DNA from 3 places in the Cellulosimicrobium sp. NPDC057862 genome. Region 3 is predicted to be linked to each of the others. Evidence: predicted binding sites of a transcription regulator. Region 3 holds the regulator's gene; each other region holds the start of a gene.
What was found. The regulator Rex, encoded in region 3, represses fermentation and respiration genes when NADH is low (regulators of the CRP and FNR family bind a similar motif). The targets are predictions, from matches to a motif close to CTTGTGAANNNNTTCACAAG.
Positions count from the first base shown of each region.

Region 1 (5,356 bases), on a different contig from region 3:
CGACCTCGTGGTGAGCATCGAGGACGGCGTCGCCGACGGCGGCGTGGGCGCCCTCCTCGCGCAGCGCTCGCTCGAGGGCGGCGTCCGCACACCGGTGCACGCGCTCGGGCTGCCCGCCCAGTTCCTGGACCACGCGACCCGGGACCAGGTCGCGTCGGCCAACCGGCTCACGTCGGCCGACGTCGCGCGCGACGTGCTGGACGCGCTCGCGGAGCTCACGCGCGGCTGAGCCGTCGGCGTCGGGGCGCCTGCCGCGGACGCCCCGGCGGCGCCCGGGTCGTCCGCGCTAGGGTCCGGGCGTGATCTGGCTCCTGGACCTCGACAACACGCTCGTCGGCCGCGACGACGCGTTCGCCGCCTGGGCGGCCGACGCGGTCGCGCGCGCCGGGCGCGACGCCTCCGACCTCGCCGCGATCGTCGCCGCCGACCAGGGCGGCTTCGCGGTCAAGGCCGACGTGGCGCGCGTGATCGTCGACCGCCTCGGCTGGGACGGCGACCTGCCCGCCGCGGTCGACCGCTTCCGCGCCGGGATCCTCGACCACGTCCGCGCGTACGACGGCGTGCTCGACCTGCTCGACGCGCTGCGTGCCGACGGCGACGTGGTCGTCGTGGTGACGAACGGGACGTCCGCGCAGCAGCGCGGCAAGCTCGCCCGGTGCGGGGTCGGGGCGCACGTCGACGCCGTCGTCGTGTCCGGCGAGGAGGGCGTGGACAAGCCGGACCCGCGGCTCCTGGAGATCGCGCTCGAGCGGGTCGGCGCGACGGACGCCGACCGCGCACAGGTCTGGATGGTCGGGGACGCGGCGCACGCCGACGTCGCCGCCGGGCGGGCCGCCGGCACGCGCACCGGCTGGGTCTCCCACGGGCGCGCATGGACGGACGGGCCGCTGCCGGACGTCCTGGGGGCGACCGTGCACGACGTCGTCGCCCGCGCCCGCGAAGCGGCCCTCACCGCGCCGTAGCGAGCGTCGGGCGCACGGCCGCCGGCGCGCCGCCGGGCATGGACGTCAGGAGTGCGTGACCTCGACGGCCTGCTCGACGACGGCACGCAGGTCCCCACCGGCCGCCGCGTGCCACGCGCGCTGGCGCTGGGCACCGTTCCCGCCCGACCAGAGCCGTCCGAGGAGCTCCGTCACGGCATCGAGGTCACCCGCGTCGACCAGCGCGTCCCGCACGTGCGCGACGAGCAGCCCGACGACGTCGTGCGCCGGGGCGGGGCGCCACGTGAGCGGCGAGACCAGGTCCTCCTCGAGGCCCGAGCGCCCGGCGCGCCACGACGCGGTCCGCAGGATCTCGGGGCGGAGCTCCGGGGGCGCGACGCCGTCCGCGGCCTCGCGTGCCGCCGTCTCGACGAGGCCGCGGCTGAGGGCCGCGAGGAGCGTCGCCGTGTCGGGGTCGAGGCACACGTCGGCGACGCGGATCTCGACCGTCGGGTAGCGCGACGACAGCCGGGCGTCGAAGTAGACCATGTTCTCGTCGAGGATCGTGCCGGTCGCGACCAGGGTGTCGACCGCGTCGCGGTACGCCTCGGGCGAGCCGAACGCCCGGGTCGGCCCCGACGTGGGCCAGCGGGACCAGACCTGGGACCGGAAGCTCGCGTACCCGCTGTCCTGGCCCTGCCAGAACGGGGAGTTGGTGCTCAGCGCGAGGAGCGTGGAGAGCCACGGCCCGATGCGGTCGAGGACCGCGACGCCCTCGGTGTCGTCCGCGACGGCGACGTGCACGTGGCACCCGCTCGTGAGCTGCTCGCGCGCCGTGAGCCCGAACGCGGCGCGGGCCTCGAGGTAGCGCAGCCGGGAGACGGTGGTGCCCTCGAAGGGCAGCGGCGAGGTGGAGAGCGCGGCGACCCGGGCGCCGACGCGGTCCGCGGCCTCCTGGGCACGCTGCCGGCCCGCGCGGATCTCCGTCGCGAGGTCGTCGAGCTCGCGCCGCGGGTGGGTCGCGGTCTCGAGCTGCTCCTCCATGAACTCCGACTCGAGCGAACCGGTCCCGCCGCCCTTGTCGTCGGTGCCCGACGCCTCCAGGGCCTCCGCGGCCCGGGCGACCGGGTGGCCGTCGTCGCCGACGAGCAGGAACTCTTCCTCGACCCCTACGGTGCGCTTCACCCGGGCAGTCTCACACGGAAGCCGGGAGCACGTCCGGCGAGGGTGTGACGTGCGTCCGTGTCGTGCGTCACGGGTGCGTGCGTCCGCGGTCGCCACCGGGTTCCGCGTGCTTGTGAAGGTCATCACAAGGGGCGGTCGCGCCGAGGAGCGGAGGGCGAGGAAACCGCGAGATCCTGCGGTTCCTGCGGGGTCCCGTCCGGCTCGGGACCTAGGTCCCCGGACACCTCGAAACTCCTCCGTGAGGAGCGCCGTGAACCTAGCCTGGAGGTGGCGAAGGAGCCCGTCGACCTCGACCGAGGGCCTCCACCCGGGGCCCGGGGAGACCGGCGGGTCCGGCCGGCGCGCGGACCCGCGCGTCAGGCACGAGGGAGGTCCAGATGACCAGCGTTTCCGAGGCACCCGGCACGACGAGCGGCGGCCGTGCGGTGGAGGGCAGCGTCGACCCGCAGCACGACACCGCGCACGTCCCCGCGTGGGAGGGCTTCACCGACGGCCCGTGGCGCGACACGGTCGACGTGCGCGACTTCATCCAGCGCAACTACCGCCCGTACACGGGCGACGCGTCGTTCCTCGCCGGACCCACGGAGCGCACGACGGGCATCTGGAGCACGCTGTCCGCCATGTTCCCGGAGGAGCGGGAGATGGGGATCTACGACGTCGACACCCACACGCCCGCCGGCATCACGGCGCACGCGCCCGGCTACATCGACAAGGCGCACGAGGTGATCGTCGGCCTCCAGACCGACGCGCCGCTCAAGCGCGCGATCATGCCGAACGGCGGCTGGCGCATGGTCGAGGGCGCGCTGCAGACCTACGGCTACGAGGTCGACGAGACCCTGAAGAAGGTCTTCACCGAGTACCGCAAGACGCACAACCAGGGCGTGTTCGACGTCTACCCGCCGAACGTGCGCGCGGCCCGCAGCTCGCACATCATCACCGGCCTGCCCGACGCCTACGGCCGCGGCCGGATCATCGGCGACTACCGCCGCGTCGCGCTCTACGGGGTGGACGCGCTGATCGCCGCGAAGAAGCTCGACAAGCTCGGCCTCGACACGCAGCCGTTCAGCGAGAAGGTCGTGCGCGAGCGCGAGGAGCACGCCGAGCAGATCCGCGCGCTCGGCGAGCTCAAGGAGATGGCGGCCGAGTACGGCTACGACATCTCCGGCCCGGCGACGTCGGCGCGCGAGGCCGTGCAGTGGCTCTACTTCGCCTACCTCGCCGCGGTGAAGGAGCAGAACGGCGCCGCGATGTCGCTCGGGCGCACGTCGACGTTCCTCGACGTGTTCATCGACCGCGACCTCGAGGCCGGCCGCATCACGGAGTCCGAGGCGCAGGAGATCATCGACGACTTCGTCATCAAGCTGCGCATCGTCCGGTTCCTGCGCACGCCCGAGTACGACGCGCTGTTCTCCGGCGACCCGACCTGGGTCACCGAGACCATCGGCGGCATGGGCGAGGACGGGCGGCCGCTCGTCACCAAGAACTCGTTCCGCTTCCTCCAGACCCTGTACAACCTCGGCCCGGCTCCCGAGCCGAACATGACGGTCTTCTGGAGCCCCGAGCTGCCGCAAGGGTTCAAGGACTACTGCGCGCAGGTCTCGATCGACACCTCCGCCGTGCAGTACGAGTCGGACGAGCTCATCCGTGCGGCCTGGGGCGACGACGCGGCGATCGCGTGCTGCGTGTCCCCGATGCAGGTCGGCAAGCAGATGCAGTTCTTCGGCGCGCGCGTGAACCTCGCCAAGACGCTCCTCTACGCGATCAACGGCGGGCGCGACGAGATCTCCGGCAAGCAGGTCTCGCCGGTGGCAGCGCCGGTCGAGGGCGACGTGCTCGACTTCGACGACGTCATGGCGAAGTTCGACGCGACGATGGACTGGCTCGCCGAGACCTACGTCGAGGCGCTCAACTGCATCCACTGGTCGCACGACAAGTACGCGTACGAGCGCATCGAGATGGCGCTGCACGACAAGGACGTGCTGCGGACCATGGCGTGCGGCATCGCGGGCCTGTCGGTCGCGGCGGACTCGCTCTCCGCGATCAAGCACGCGAAGGTCTCCGTCGTCCGCGACGAGCGCGGCCTCGTCGTCGACTACGTGACCGAGGGCGAGTACCCCACGTACGGCAACGACGACGACCGGGCCGACGCGATCGCCGTCGACCTCGTCGAGCGGTTCATGGCGAAGGTGCGCACGCACCCGACCTACCGCGACGCGGTGCCGACGCAGTCGGTCCTGACCATCACGTCGAACGTCGTGTACGGCAAGGCGACGGGCAACACGCCCGACGGCCGCCGCGCCGGCGAGCCGTTCGCCCCGGGCGCCAACCCGATGAACGGCCGCGACACCCACGGCATGCTCGCCTCGGCGCTCTCGGTGGCCAAGCTCCCGTACGACGAGGCGCAGGACGGCATCTCGCTGACCAACACGGTCGTGCCGAGCGGCCTCGGGCGCACCCAGGAGGAGCAGGTCACCAACCTCGCCGGCCTCCTGGACGCCTACGTCGGGTCGAACGGGTACCACATGAACGTCAACGTGCTGAACCGCGAGACGCTCCTGGACGCGATGGACCACCCGGAGAACTACCCGCAGCTGACGATCCGCGTGTCCGGGTACGCGGTGAACTTCGTCCGCCTCACGCGCGAGCAGCAGCTCGACGTGCTCTCGCGCACCTTCCACGGCGCGCTCTGAGGAGTCCCACGATGACCGTCACCCTTCCCGCCCCCGCCGTCCGCCCGCAGCGCGGGTGCGGCGTCGCCGGGGGCACCCTGCCCGACGACGCCACGCGCCTCGACGTCCCGGGCGCGGCGACGACGACGGGCGAGCCCGCGGCGTCGGGCACCCCGGTGGGCCACGCCCGCCGGGCGGGCGCGGGCCTGGACGGGCTGACGGTCGCGGACGTGGACCGGGCCGACAAGCTCGCGGCGATGCGCGCGGGCGAGCTCGGCTCGGTCCACTCCTGGGAGCTCGTCACCGCCGTGGACGGCCCGGGGACCCGGCTCACGGTGTTCCTCAACGGGTGCCCGCTGCGGTGCCTGTACTGCCACAACCCCGACACGTTCGCCATGAAGGACGGCAGGCCCGTCACGGCGGACGAGCTCCTGGGGCGGGTCAAGCGCTACCTGCCGGTGTTCCGGGCCACGCACGGGGGGCTCACGCTCTCCGGCGGCGAGGTGCTCATGCAGCCCGCGTTCGCGGCCCGGATCCTGCGCGGCGCGAAGGCGATGGACGTGCACACCGCGCTCGACACGT
Region 1 covers NZ_JBHVMH010000006.1:147,654-153,009, reverse strand. Annotated here, with positions in the region: gene dxs (1-deoxy-D-xylulose-5-phosphate synthase) at 1-229, shown strand, start outside; gene ACFVN3_RS10420 (HAD family hydrolase) at 300-962, shown strand; gene ACFVN3_RS10415 (glutamate--cysteine ligase) at 1,008-2,105, opposite strand; gene pflB (formate C-acetyltransferase) at 2,483-4,795, shown strand; gene pflA (pyruvate formate-lyase-activating protein) at 4,807-5,356, shown strand, end outside.
Region 1: the regulator Rex is predicted to act here: its motif matches at 2,215-2,234, upstream of pflB (formate C-acetyltransferase).

Region 2 (5,356 bases), on a different contig from region 3:
ACGCAGGCGGGTCCGCCGTCGAGCGCCTGGTCCGCTACCTCGAGCGTCCGCGCCCCGCGCTCGCCGGGTGCAAGGTCGGCCGCCTCGTGAGCGACCAGGCCGTCATGGACGACGCCGAGCTCGCCGCGGAGGTCCGCGCCTACTTCCGCGGCCTCGTCGACCTGGCCGCCGCCGTCCTCACGGAGGACGGGCTGCCCGACGACGCGGCCCGCGACCGCGCGCACGCCGCCGTCGCGATCGTGCAGGGCGGGTACGTCCTCGCGCGCGCCCTCGACGACCCCGGCGCGATGACCGCCGCCGCGCGGGGTTTCGTCGCGCTCCTCGACCCTCGCCCCGCCGACCTGCTGGAGGACGCATGACCGACGCCCCCGACCGCCCGTCGCTGCGCGAGCGACTGCGCGCGCTCCCCGTGCTCGCGACCGACCTGCCCGGCCTCGACGTCGACGAGGCACCGGACGAGCCGGTCGCGCTCTTCGTCGGCTGGCTCGAGGAAGCGATCGACGCCGGCCTGCCCGCGCCGCACGCCGCGACCCTCTCGACCGCCGACGCGAGCGGCCGGGTCGACGCCCGGACGCTGATCCTCAAGGACGTCGACGGCGACGGCTGGGTCTTCGCGACGCGTGCCGACTCGCCCAAGGGCGTGGCGCTCGCGCAGAACCCGAACGCCGCGCTGACGTTCTTCTGGCGCGAGCACGGCCGCCAGGTCCGGGTGCGCGGGCCGGTCGTCCCGCTCGGCCCCGAGGCGTCCGCCGCCGACTTCCTCGCCCGCTCCGACTTCTCCCGGGCTACCGCGCTCGCAGGGCCGCAGAGCGCCCGGCTCGCGTCACGGGACGCCTACCGGACCGCGTGGGAGGGGGCGCTCGCGCGGGTCCGCGCCGAGCCCGGCCTCGTGCTCGACGCCTGGGCGTCGTACGCGCTCGAGCCGACGAGCGTCGAGTTCTGGGCGTCCTCGCCCGACGGCCAGACCCGCCTGCGCTACACCGCGGCGCCCGACGCGGGCGACGCGACGCCTCACCCCTGGACGAAGGAGCTCCTGTGGCCGTGACCGACCCCACCGCACCCGCCGCGCCGGACGTCGAGCAGGTGCGTCGCGACGCGCGCGCCGCGCTCGACGCCGTCGCCGCCGCGACGCGTGCCCTCGACGACGCCGCACTCGCCGGGCCGTCGGCCCTCCCGGGCTGGTCGCGCAGCCACGTGCTCGCGCACGTCACCGCGATCGGCGAGGCGATGGCCCGCCAGGCGGAGCGCGCCGCCCACGGCGAGCTCGTCGAGGTGTACGACGGCGGAGCGGCCGGCCGGGAGGCCGGCATCCAGGCGGGCGCCCGCCGCTCGGTCGCGGAGCACGTCGGCGCGCTCGAATCTCTGGGCGAGCGCCTCGACGCCGCATGGCCGGGCCCGGGGTCGTCCGCGTGGGACGCGCCCGTGACCTACCGCGACGGGACCGTCGTCGACGCGCTCGTCGCGTGGTGGCGCGAGGTCCGGATCCATGCCGTCGACCTCGACGCCGGGCTCGGCCTCGACACCTGGCCGCGCGCGCTCGGCCTCCATCTCCTCGACTTCCTCGGGGTCCGCCTCGCCGACGACGTCGCGGTCGAGCTCGTCGGCGAGCCCACCGCGCTCAGGGTGGGCCCGGGCGGCCTCCGCCTCGCTGCCGAGCCCGGGGTCTCTCCCCGCACCGAGACGCCCGTGGGGAGCGACCCCGGGTTCGACGCGCGAGACGGCGTCGTCGTCCGGGGTCGCCTCACCGACGTCGCCGCCTGGCTCGCGGGGCGCCGCCCCGACGCGGAGCCCGACGCCTTCCGCGACGGCGTACGCACGCCCCTCCCCGGGATCGGTCCCTGGCCCTCGCCCTACTCCCCGCCGAGGTAGGACGCTCCTGCCGCGAGGGGGCGAGACGTCCGGCCTGCGCCGCTCGGGACGTTCGTCCCGGGAAAGTGTGACGCACGCCCGTGACGCACCGCACAGTTAGTGCACTCTTTCACAAGCGTAGAATCGGAGCGTGTCGAGTCGAGCGAGCAACCCCGCAAGCAGCGCAGACCAGATCGACGTAGCCCTCATCGGCGGTGGCATCATGAGTGCCACGCTGGGAGCTCTCCTCAAGGTCCTGGAGCCCTCCTGGACCGTGCGCATCTACGAGCGTCTGGACGCCGTGGCGCAGGAGTCGTCGAACCCGTGGAACAACGCCGGGACGGGTCATGCCGCCCTGTGCGAGCTCAACTACACGCCCCAGAAGGCGGACGGCTCGATCGACATCGCCAAGGCGGTGAAGATCAACGAGCAGTTCGAGGTGTCGCGCGAGTTCTGGCACCACCTGCTCACGACGGGCGCCCTCCCGCAGCCCGCGAGCTTCATCTCCCGCACGCCGCACATGACGTTCGTGCGCGGCGCGGAGAACGTCGACTACCTGCGCCGCCGGTTCGAGACGCTGCGCCAGCACCCGCTGTTCAGCGAGCTCGAGTTCAGCGACGACCCCGCCGTGATCGCCGAGTGGGCACCGCTCCTCGTCGCGGAGCGCGACGGTGACGAGCCGGTCGCGGCGACGCGCGCGACGAGCGGCACGGACGTCGACTTCGGCGCGCTCACGCAGCAGCTCGTCGACTACCTCGTCTCCCAGGGCACGCAGCTCTTCCTCGAGCACGAGGTGAAGAACCTCAAGAAGACGAAGGACGGCCGCTGGCGCCTGACGGTCAAGGACCGCTCGTGGAACGCCCCGAAGCGCCGCTCGACCGTCGAGGCCCGGTTCGTGTTCGTCGGCGCCGGCGGTGGCGCCCTGCCGCTGCTCCAGGCCGCGGGCATCCCCGAGGCCAAGGGCTACGGCGGCTTCCCCATCAGCGGCGAGTTCCTGCGCACCGACAGCCCCGAGCTCGTCGCGCAGCACCAGGCCAAGGTGTACGGCAAGGCCGACGTCGGCTCGCCGCCCATGTCCGTCCCGCACCTGGACACGCGTGTCGTCGAGGGCAAGACGTACCTGATGTTCGGCCCGTACGCCGGGTTCAGCCCCAAGTACCTCAAGAAGGGGAAGTACCTCGGGCTGTTCACGTCGCTGCGCCTGCACAACCTCGGCTCGATGGTCGGCGCGGGCCTGAAGAACCTCGACCTCACCCAGTACCTGGTCGGCCAGCTCCTCGCGAGCCCGGAGACCAAGTTCACGGCGCTCCAGGGCTTCATGCCGACGGCGCACCCCAAGGACTGGGAGACCATCACCGCGGGCCAGCGCGTCCAGGTGATCAAGAAGGACAAGGACGGCAAGGGCGTCCTCGAGTTCGGCACCGAGGTCATCGCCGCCGCCGACGGCTCCATCGCGGGCCTGCTCGGCGCCTCCCCGGGCGCGTCGACCGCCGTCCCCGCGATGATCGACCTGCTCGAGCAGTGCTTCCCCGCCCGCTTCACCAAGTGGCGCCCCGAGCTCGCGACGATGATCCCGAGCCTCGGCCAGGCCCCCTGGGAGGCCGAGGAGCTCGAGGGCCTCGACCAGCTCACGGGCGGCGCGGACGTCGACGCCGTCGGCTCGCGCGCCTGACCACGATCTGACGCCCCTCCCCCACGACGGCCCGGACCTCCACGAGGTCCGGGCCGTCGTCCGTCTCCGCGCGGGGACGGTCAGCGTGGGAGCGGGACGCGCCGGGACGCCCTCGACGACGACGGCTTCGACGGCTCCGTCGCGGTCGGAACCGGAGAAGCACCGCGGACGCCGTCCCGCACGGCAGGGTTCGGGACGACGCGCCGCAGCACGAGCTCGGCCGCGACCTCGTGCGGGTCGACGTGCTCGCCCTGCACGTCCGAGCGAGCGGACGCGGCCCGCAGGTCGGCGTCGAGGCGCTGCGCGTCGCGGTCCCAGCGCTCGCCGTGGACCGACCGGTCGCCCCATGCGCCGGCGCCGGGCCACGCGCCGTCCGACCCCGCGGGGAACCACGGTCGCACAGGGTCCTCTCGCCGCACCACGAGCGCCGCGACGGTCGGGCCGACGACGAGGAGAAGAACCATCACACCCCAGAAGATGTCCATGCCTCTACCCTGTCGCCGCACGTGCGCGGCGACGAGTGGCAGGAGCGACACCTCTCGACAAGATCCCGCCACGGGCGTAGCGTGCCGTGCATGGTGCGTTCCGTCGCGGCCGTCGTGTGCGACGGCCTGGCCCCGTTCGAGTTCGGCGTCGTGTGCGAGGTGTTCGGCCTCGACCGCAGCGAGGACGGCGTCCCGTCGTTCGACTTCCGCGTGTGCGGACCGGTCGCCGGGCGCCCCGTGCGCACGTCGGTCGGCGCGCAGGTGGTCCCGGAGCACGGTCTCGACGCCACGGACGACGTCGACCTCCTCATCGTCCCGGCGATCCGCATCGGCTCGCACTACCCGCCCGAGGTGCTGGACGCCGTCCGGCGCGCGTCCGAGCGCGGCGCGCTGCTGCTGAGCGTGTGCTCAGGGGTCTTCCTCCTCGCCGCGGCCGGCGTGATCGAAGGGCGGCGCGTCACGACCCACTGGATGCACGCCGACGAGCTGCGCCGCCAGTACCCGAGCCTGGACATCGACCCGGACGTGCTGTTCGTCGACGACGGCAACCTTGTCACGAGCGCCGGGACCGCCGCGGGGATCGACGCGTGCCTGCACCTCGTGCGACGCGAGCTCGGGGCCAAGGTCGCGAACACGATCGCGCGGCGCATGGTCGTGCCGCCCCAGCGTGACGGCGGGCAGCGCCAGTTCATCGAGCGCCCGGTCCCGGAGTGCGAGGAGGACTCGTTCGCCGAGCTGCTGGAGTGGATGACCGAGCACCTCGACGAGCCGCTCACGGTGCGGGACCTGGCACGCCGGGCCCACACGTCGGAGCGCACGTTCGCGCGCTCGTTCGTCGCCCAGACGGGCACGACGCCGCTCGCGTGGCTGACGTCGCAACGCGTGGGGCACGCGCAGTCCCTGCTCGAGGAGTCGACGCTGGACCTCGAGGAGGTCGCGCGGCGGTGCGGGTTCGGCTCCGCGGCGCTCCTGCGCCACCACTTCCGGCGTGCGGTCGGCATCACCCCGACGGAGTACCGCCAGACGTTCCGCTTCGCCGCCTGACGACGACGCGGCCCCCGAGGCTCCTGCGCGAGTTCTTCACGCGCCGGGCTCGCGTCCGCAACCTACGGTCCCGTAGGGTGAGGGTCATCTGCAGCACGAGCACCCGCTCACCTCCGCGGCTGGGAAGTCGACACCGACACCCTGCGAGGCCGCACATGACCTCTGCCGCAGTGCGCCCGGGCTTCCGGGCCACCCGCCCCCGCACCGACGAGCCGGGCGCCGTCACCAGCACCTACAGCGCGCTGTCGCGCACCGTGCGCGACGCCGGTCTGCTCCACCGGACGCACGGCTACTACCTGTGGACCCT
Region 2 covers NZ_JBHVMH010000007.1:76,412-81,767, reverse strand. Annotated here, with positions in the region: gene ACFVN3_RS11055 (TetR/AcrR family transcriptional regulator) at 1-359, shown strand, start outside; gene ACFVN3_RS11050 (pyridoxal 5'-phosphate synthase) at 356-1,045, shown strand; gene ACFVN3_RS11045 (maleylpyruvate isomerase family mycothiol-dependent enzyme) at 1,042-1,869, shown strand; gene mqo (malate dehydrogenase (quinone)) at 2,000-3,520, shown strand; gene ACFVN3_RS11035 (hypothetical protein) at 3,601-4,005, opposite strand; gene ACFVN3_RS11030 (helix-turn-helix domain-containing protein) at 4,096-5,049, shown strand; gene ACFVN3_RS11025 (fatty acid desaturase family protein) at 5,205-5,356, shown strand, end outside.
Region 2: the regulator Rex is predicted to act here: its motif matches at 1,966-1,985, upstream of mqo (malate dehydrogenase (quinone)).

Region 3 (5,356 bases):
GAGCCGCTGCCCGAGGAGTGGCGCGCCCGCGTCGCCGAGGTCGCCGGGTTCGACGCGCCGCTCGCGTTCGGCCCGCCGGTCGACGTGCGGCGATGGAGCGGCGGCTACGACCCGGACGACGACGTCGACCGCGCCGTCGCGGCCACGCGCCGCGCCGTCTTCCCGCTCCTCGGTCTCGACCCGCACTTCGACTGAGGTCGTCGCCCTGACCGCCCTCGCGGGAGCGCGCGCGGGCCTCCGCGACCGTCGGCGTACCGGGGCACGAGCGCGAGCGGGTAGTCTAGGGGGCGGATTTCTCTCGTGTTGGTCGGCTCGCGGCGCCCTCGTGGTCGCCGGGGCGCCCCGATCAACCGTGGACCACACGCGGCCGGTCGACCGGTCGCCGACCGACACGCCGCTCGAGCATTGCGAGGACCGTATGGGCTCCGTCATCAAGAAGCGCCGCAAGCGCATGGCCAAGAAGAAGCACCGCAAGCTGCTTCGCAAGACGCGTCACCAGCGTCGCAACAAGAAGTGACGTCGCGCGCGTCCTGACGCGCCGACCCGCCGTCGAGCCCGGCCCCTCCCGAGGGGACCGGGCTCGACGCGTCTCCGACGGTCGCACGAGGTAGAGCCCTGGTCGGCTGAGATAGAGCCCTGGTCGGCCGAGGTAGAGCCCCGGTCGGCCGAGGTAGAGCCCCGGTTGGCCGAGGTAGAGCCGTGGTTGGACGAGGTAGAGCCCCGGTCGTGCCCGACGGCGGTGGTTCGCCTCCCTGGGTCGGTCGCCCCTCCCCGGGCCCTGGCGGTACGGGTGAGGGAGCACCGCGAGCAGTGGCCCGAGGTGCGCGACGACCCGGGTGAGACCCCGCCCACCCCACCCAGCCCCACGCCGTCGGGCACTAGAACCAGGCCTCTACCTCGCCGGACCAGGCCTCTACCTCGCCGGACCGGGGCTCTACCTCGGCGGAGCAGGGGTCTACCTCGCGTGACCCGGGTTCTCCGTTGCGGGGACGAGGGTGCTGGCTCGGGGAGCGGGGTGGTCAGAGGCGGGCGATGCGGCGGTCGACGGCGCGGCGGACCGAGCGCAGGACGAGGGCGGCGGCCCAGGCGGCGCCCGCCCAGCTCGCGGTGCGGACGCTGCTGCGGGCGACGCGGCGCCGCCTGCCGCGGAACTCGCGGATGGGCCAGCCGACGTCCTGCGCGTAGCGGCGCAGCCGCGCGTCGGGGTTGATCGGGCACGGGTGCCCGACCGTCTCCATCATGGTGACGTCGTTCAGCGAGTCGCCGTACGCGGAGGACGCCGCGAGGTCGATGTCCTCGCGCTCGGCGAGGGCACGCACCCCGGCGGCCTTGGCGCGACCGTGCATCATGTCGCCCACGAGGCGGCCGGTGTAGAAGCCGTCCTCGTGCTCCGCGACGGTGCCGAGCGCGCCGGTCGTGCCGAGGCGGCGGGCGATGAGCTCGCCGATCTCGACCGGGGTCGCGGAGACGAGCCACACCTGGTGGCCGGCGGCGAGGTGCTCGTCGAGGAGGCGGCGGGTGCCGGGGTAGATGCGCAGCGACAGGACGGTGTCGTACACCTCCTCGCCGATCGCGGTGACCTCGGCGACGGAGCGCCCGGCGATGAGCGCGAGGGCGCGCGACCGGATGCGGTCGATCTGCTGCTTGTTCTCGCCGAACAGCAGGTAGCGCGCCTGGTGGACGGCGAAGCGCACGATGTCGAGCGTCGAGAAGAACTGCCGCTGGTACAGGGCGCGGGCGAGGTGGAACGACGACGCGCCACGGATGATCGTGTTGTCGACGTCGAAGAACGCGGCGGTGCGGTGCGCGGGAGCGGGCGGGGTGCGCGCGGCGGCGGGTGCGTCCTCGGGGTCCGTCGACCCGGGGGTCGGGACGGGGCCCGGACCGGAAGACGTCGCCATGACCCCACTCTAGGCGGTCTCCGGACCCTCCCGGGGGCGGGTCCCTCGTACCCTGGGAGTCGTGACCACCTCCGACGCCCCGGTCCCTCCCGTCCTCCTCTACGGCCGCGCGGGGTGCCACCTGTGCGACGACGCGCGCACGGTCGTCGAGGCGGTGTGCGCCGAGGCGGGGGTCGCGTGGGCCGAGGTGGACGTCGACGCGCCGGACGCGGACCCGGCCCTGCGCGAGCAGTACGGCGAGTACGTCCCGGTCGTGACGGTCGGCGGCGTCCAGCAGGGTTTCTGGCGGGTCGACGCCCGCCGGCTCGCGCGTGCGGTGGGTCGGATTTCGGCGGCGCGCGCGGACCTGGGATGATTCCTCCCGGTGGAGCGTGACCGTCGACGAGGACGGTCCCAGGGACGACGGGGTGACGGGTGGCTGAGCAGGTAGTCGGTGAGGTGACGGCGCCGGGTATCCCGAGCGCGACGGTGGCGCGGCTCCCGTCCTACCTGCGGGCGCTGCGGGACCTCGTGGCGAGAGGGGTGGCGACGACGTCGTCGGTCGAGCTCGCGGAGCTCTCCGGCGTGGGCCCGGCGCAGCTCCGCAAGGACCTGTCGTTCCTGGGCTCGTTCGGCACGCGCGGCGTCGGGTACGACGTCGACTCGCTCGCCCAGTACATCACCGAGGCGCTGGGGCTCGTGGACGAGCACCGCATCGCGATCGTCGGGATCGGCAACCTGGGGCACGCGCTCGCGAACTACTCGGGGTACGAGCAGCGCGGCTTCCACGTCGCGGCGCTCCTCGACGCGTCGCCGGACGTCGTCGGGACGCGGGCGGCGGGCCTCGTCGTCGAGCACGTCGACGCGCTCGAGGAGGTCGTGGAGCGCGAGAAGGTGTCGATCGTGGTCCTCGCGACGCCCGCGGCGCACGCGCAGTCCGTGGCGGACCGCGTCGTCGCGGCCGGTGTGCGGGAGATCCTCAACTTCGCGCCGCGCGCGCTCCAGGTGCCCGCGGACGTCGACGTGCGCGGCGTGGACGTCGGCAGCGAGCTCCAGATCCTCGCGTTCCACTCCCAGGCCCGCGCGCTCGCCGAGGCGCAGGACCGCTGAACGACGAAGGGCCGCGTGCTGGTGCACGCGGCCCCTCGGGCGGCACCCCTGCCGGTGGTGCAGTGTCCCGGGGAAGGCGTTCCCGGGGAAGAGGGTTCCCGGGGAAGGGTCCCGGGAGTCGGTCGTCAGCCCTGCTTGATGGCCGAGACGTCGAGCGCGATCTTGATCTTGTCGCCGACGAGCACGCCGCCGGTCTCGAGCGCCGCGTTCCAGGTCAGGCCGAACTCCTTGCGGGAGATCTCCGTCGTCGCCTCGAAGCCGGCGCGCGCGTTGCCGAACGGGTCGGTCGCGGTGCCCGCGAACTCGGTCTCGAGCTCGACCGGCTTGGTCACGCCGTTGATGGTCAGGTCGCCCGCCACGACGAAGTCGTCGCCGTCGCCGGAGATGCTGGTCGACGCGAAGCTCCACGTCGGCTTGTTCTCGGCGTCCCAGAAGTCCGCGCTGCGCAGGTGGTTGTCGCGGTTCGCGTCGCCCGTGCTCACGGACGCCGCGTCGAGCTCGGCGGTCACGGAGGTCGACTCGAGGTCGTCGCCCACGGAGATCGTGCCGGCCGTGATGGCGAGCGTGCCGCGCACCTTGGAGATGCCGGCGTGGCGGACCGTGAAGGCCGCCTGCGAGTGGGACGAGTCGAGGGCGTAGGTACCGGCGTTGAGCCCGGCGGGCAGCGGCGTGGCCATGGGTGCTCCTGAGGGGTCGTGGGTCCCGGAGGACCGAACTTGGTTGAAGGTTCAACTTCGTACGAGCGTATCAACAGCAGGGGGTGATCCGTCTATTCCCGGTGGGGTGGAAGAATGTTCCGCGAGGTTCCGCCCCCGAACCGCCACCTGTCCGCGAGCGCCCGAGGACCTATGACCAGCAACGACGTCGACGCCCAGCCGACGACGACCACCGGCAGCACCACCGCGACCGCGGGCGAGGAGCCTCGCTGGCTCGACGCCGAGCAGCAGCGGTTGTGGCGCGCCTACCTCGACGGGACCGTGCGCTTCATCGAGTCGCTGGGGCGCGACCACGAGGAGCGGTCGGACGTCTCGCTCAACGAGTACGAGCTGCTCGTGCGGCTCTCGGAGAGCCCCGACCACACGCTGCGCATGTCCGCGCTCGCCGACGGGCTCGCCCGGTCCCGCAGCCGCGTCACCCACACCGTGGCGCGCATGGAGGCGCGCGGCCTGGTGCGGCGCTCGGCGAGCACGGGCGACCGTCGCGGGGTCAACTGCGCGATGACGCCCGAGGGCTACCGCGTGCTCGTGGCGTCCGCGCCGGCGCACGTCGCCGCCGTGCGCCGGTTCATGGTCGACGTGCTCACGCCGGAGCAGTTCCGCGCGCTCGGCGAGGCGATGGCCGCGGTCGCCGAGGCGTGCAAGGCGGACCGCGACTCCTGACCCGGGTCGCCCCGGGAGTCGTCGGCCCGCAGGTGCCGGTCAGAGCCCGGAGTGCGGGACACTGGTGCGTATGGTCTCCACCATCGTCCACCTCTTGCGCCACGGCGAGGTCCACAACCCCGACGGCGTCCTCTACGGCCGCATCCCCGGCTACCACCTCTCGGAGCGGGGCCACGAGATGGCCCGTCGCGTCGCCGCGCACCTCGCGGGCGAGCCCGGTCCCGACGGCGCGTCGCGCCCGCGCGCGGACCTCACCGTCGTCGTCGCGTCGCCGCTCCAGCGCGCCCAGGAGACGGCCACGCCGGCCGCCGAGGCGTTCGGCATCGAGCTCGGTACCGACGACCGGCTCATCGAGGCCGCGAACCACTTCGAGGGGATGACCTTCGGCGTCGGGGACGGGTCGCTGCGCCACCCGCAGCACTGGCGCTTCCTGTGGAACCCGTTCCGGCCGTCCTGGGGCGAGCCGTACACCGAGCAGGTCGCGCGCATGCGGGCCGCGGTCGCCGACGCCCGGGACAAGGCTGCGGGCCACGAGGCCCTCCTCGTGAGCCACCAGCTCCCCGTGTGGCTCACGCGACTCAGCTTCGAGAACCGCCGCCTGTGGCACGACCCGCGCAAGCGGCAGTGCTCGCTCGCGTCGCTCACGTCGCTGCACTTCGAGGACGACCGCCTCGTCGGCCTGCACTACTCCGAGCCGGTCGCCGACCTCCTCCCGGGCGCCGCGACCGTCGCGGGGGCGTGACGTCGGTCATGTCCGTCCTCGGCACCGCGGCCCCGGCGCCCGAACCGTCCCGTTCGGGAGTGGCGGAGGTCACGTCTCTCAGGTGGCGTCCAGGAACCCCGGGCAGGGTGCCTCCCGTGATGACGCTGTGACCGCCAGCTCGCGCGCGCGTGCCGTGCGCGCCCTCCCGCCCGTCCGTCGCGTGCTGACCGCGGGCGTCGCGGTCGCCGCGACGCTCGGCCTCGCGGCGTGCGCCCAGGACTCCG
Region 3 covers NZ_JBHVMH010000002.1:45,193-50,548, reverse strand. Annotated here, with positions in the region: gene ACFVN3_RS03025 (acetoin utilization protein AcuC) at 1-195, shown strand, start outside; gene ACFVN3_RS03020 (30S ribosomal protein bS22) at 419-517, shown strand; gene ACFVN3_RS03015 (HAD family hydrolase) at 1,020-1,901, opposite strand; gene ACFVN3_RS03010 (glutaredoxin family protein) at 1,963-2,256, shown strand; gene ACFVN3_RS03005 (redox-sensing transcriptional repressor Rex) at 2,316-2,990, shown strand; gene ACFVN3_RS03000 (YceI family protein) at 3,116-3,667, opposite strand; gene ACFVN3_RS02995 (MarR family winged helix-turn-helix transcriptional regulator) at 3,839-4,369, shown strand; gene ACFVN3_RS02990 (histidine phosphatase family protein) at 4,440-5,111, shown strand; gene ACFVN3_RS02985 (TlpA family protein disulfide reductase) at 5,239-5,356, shown strand, end outside.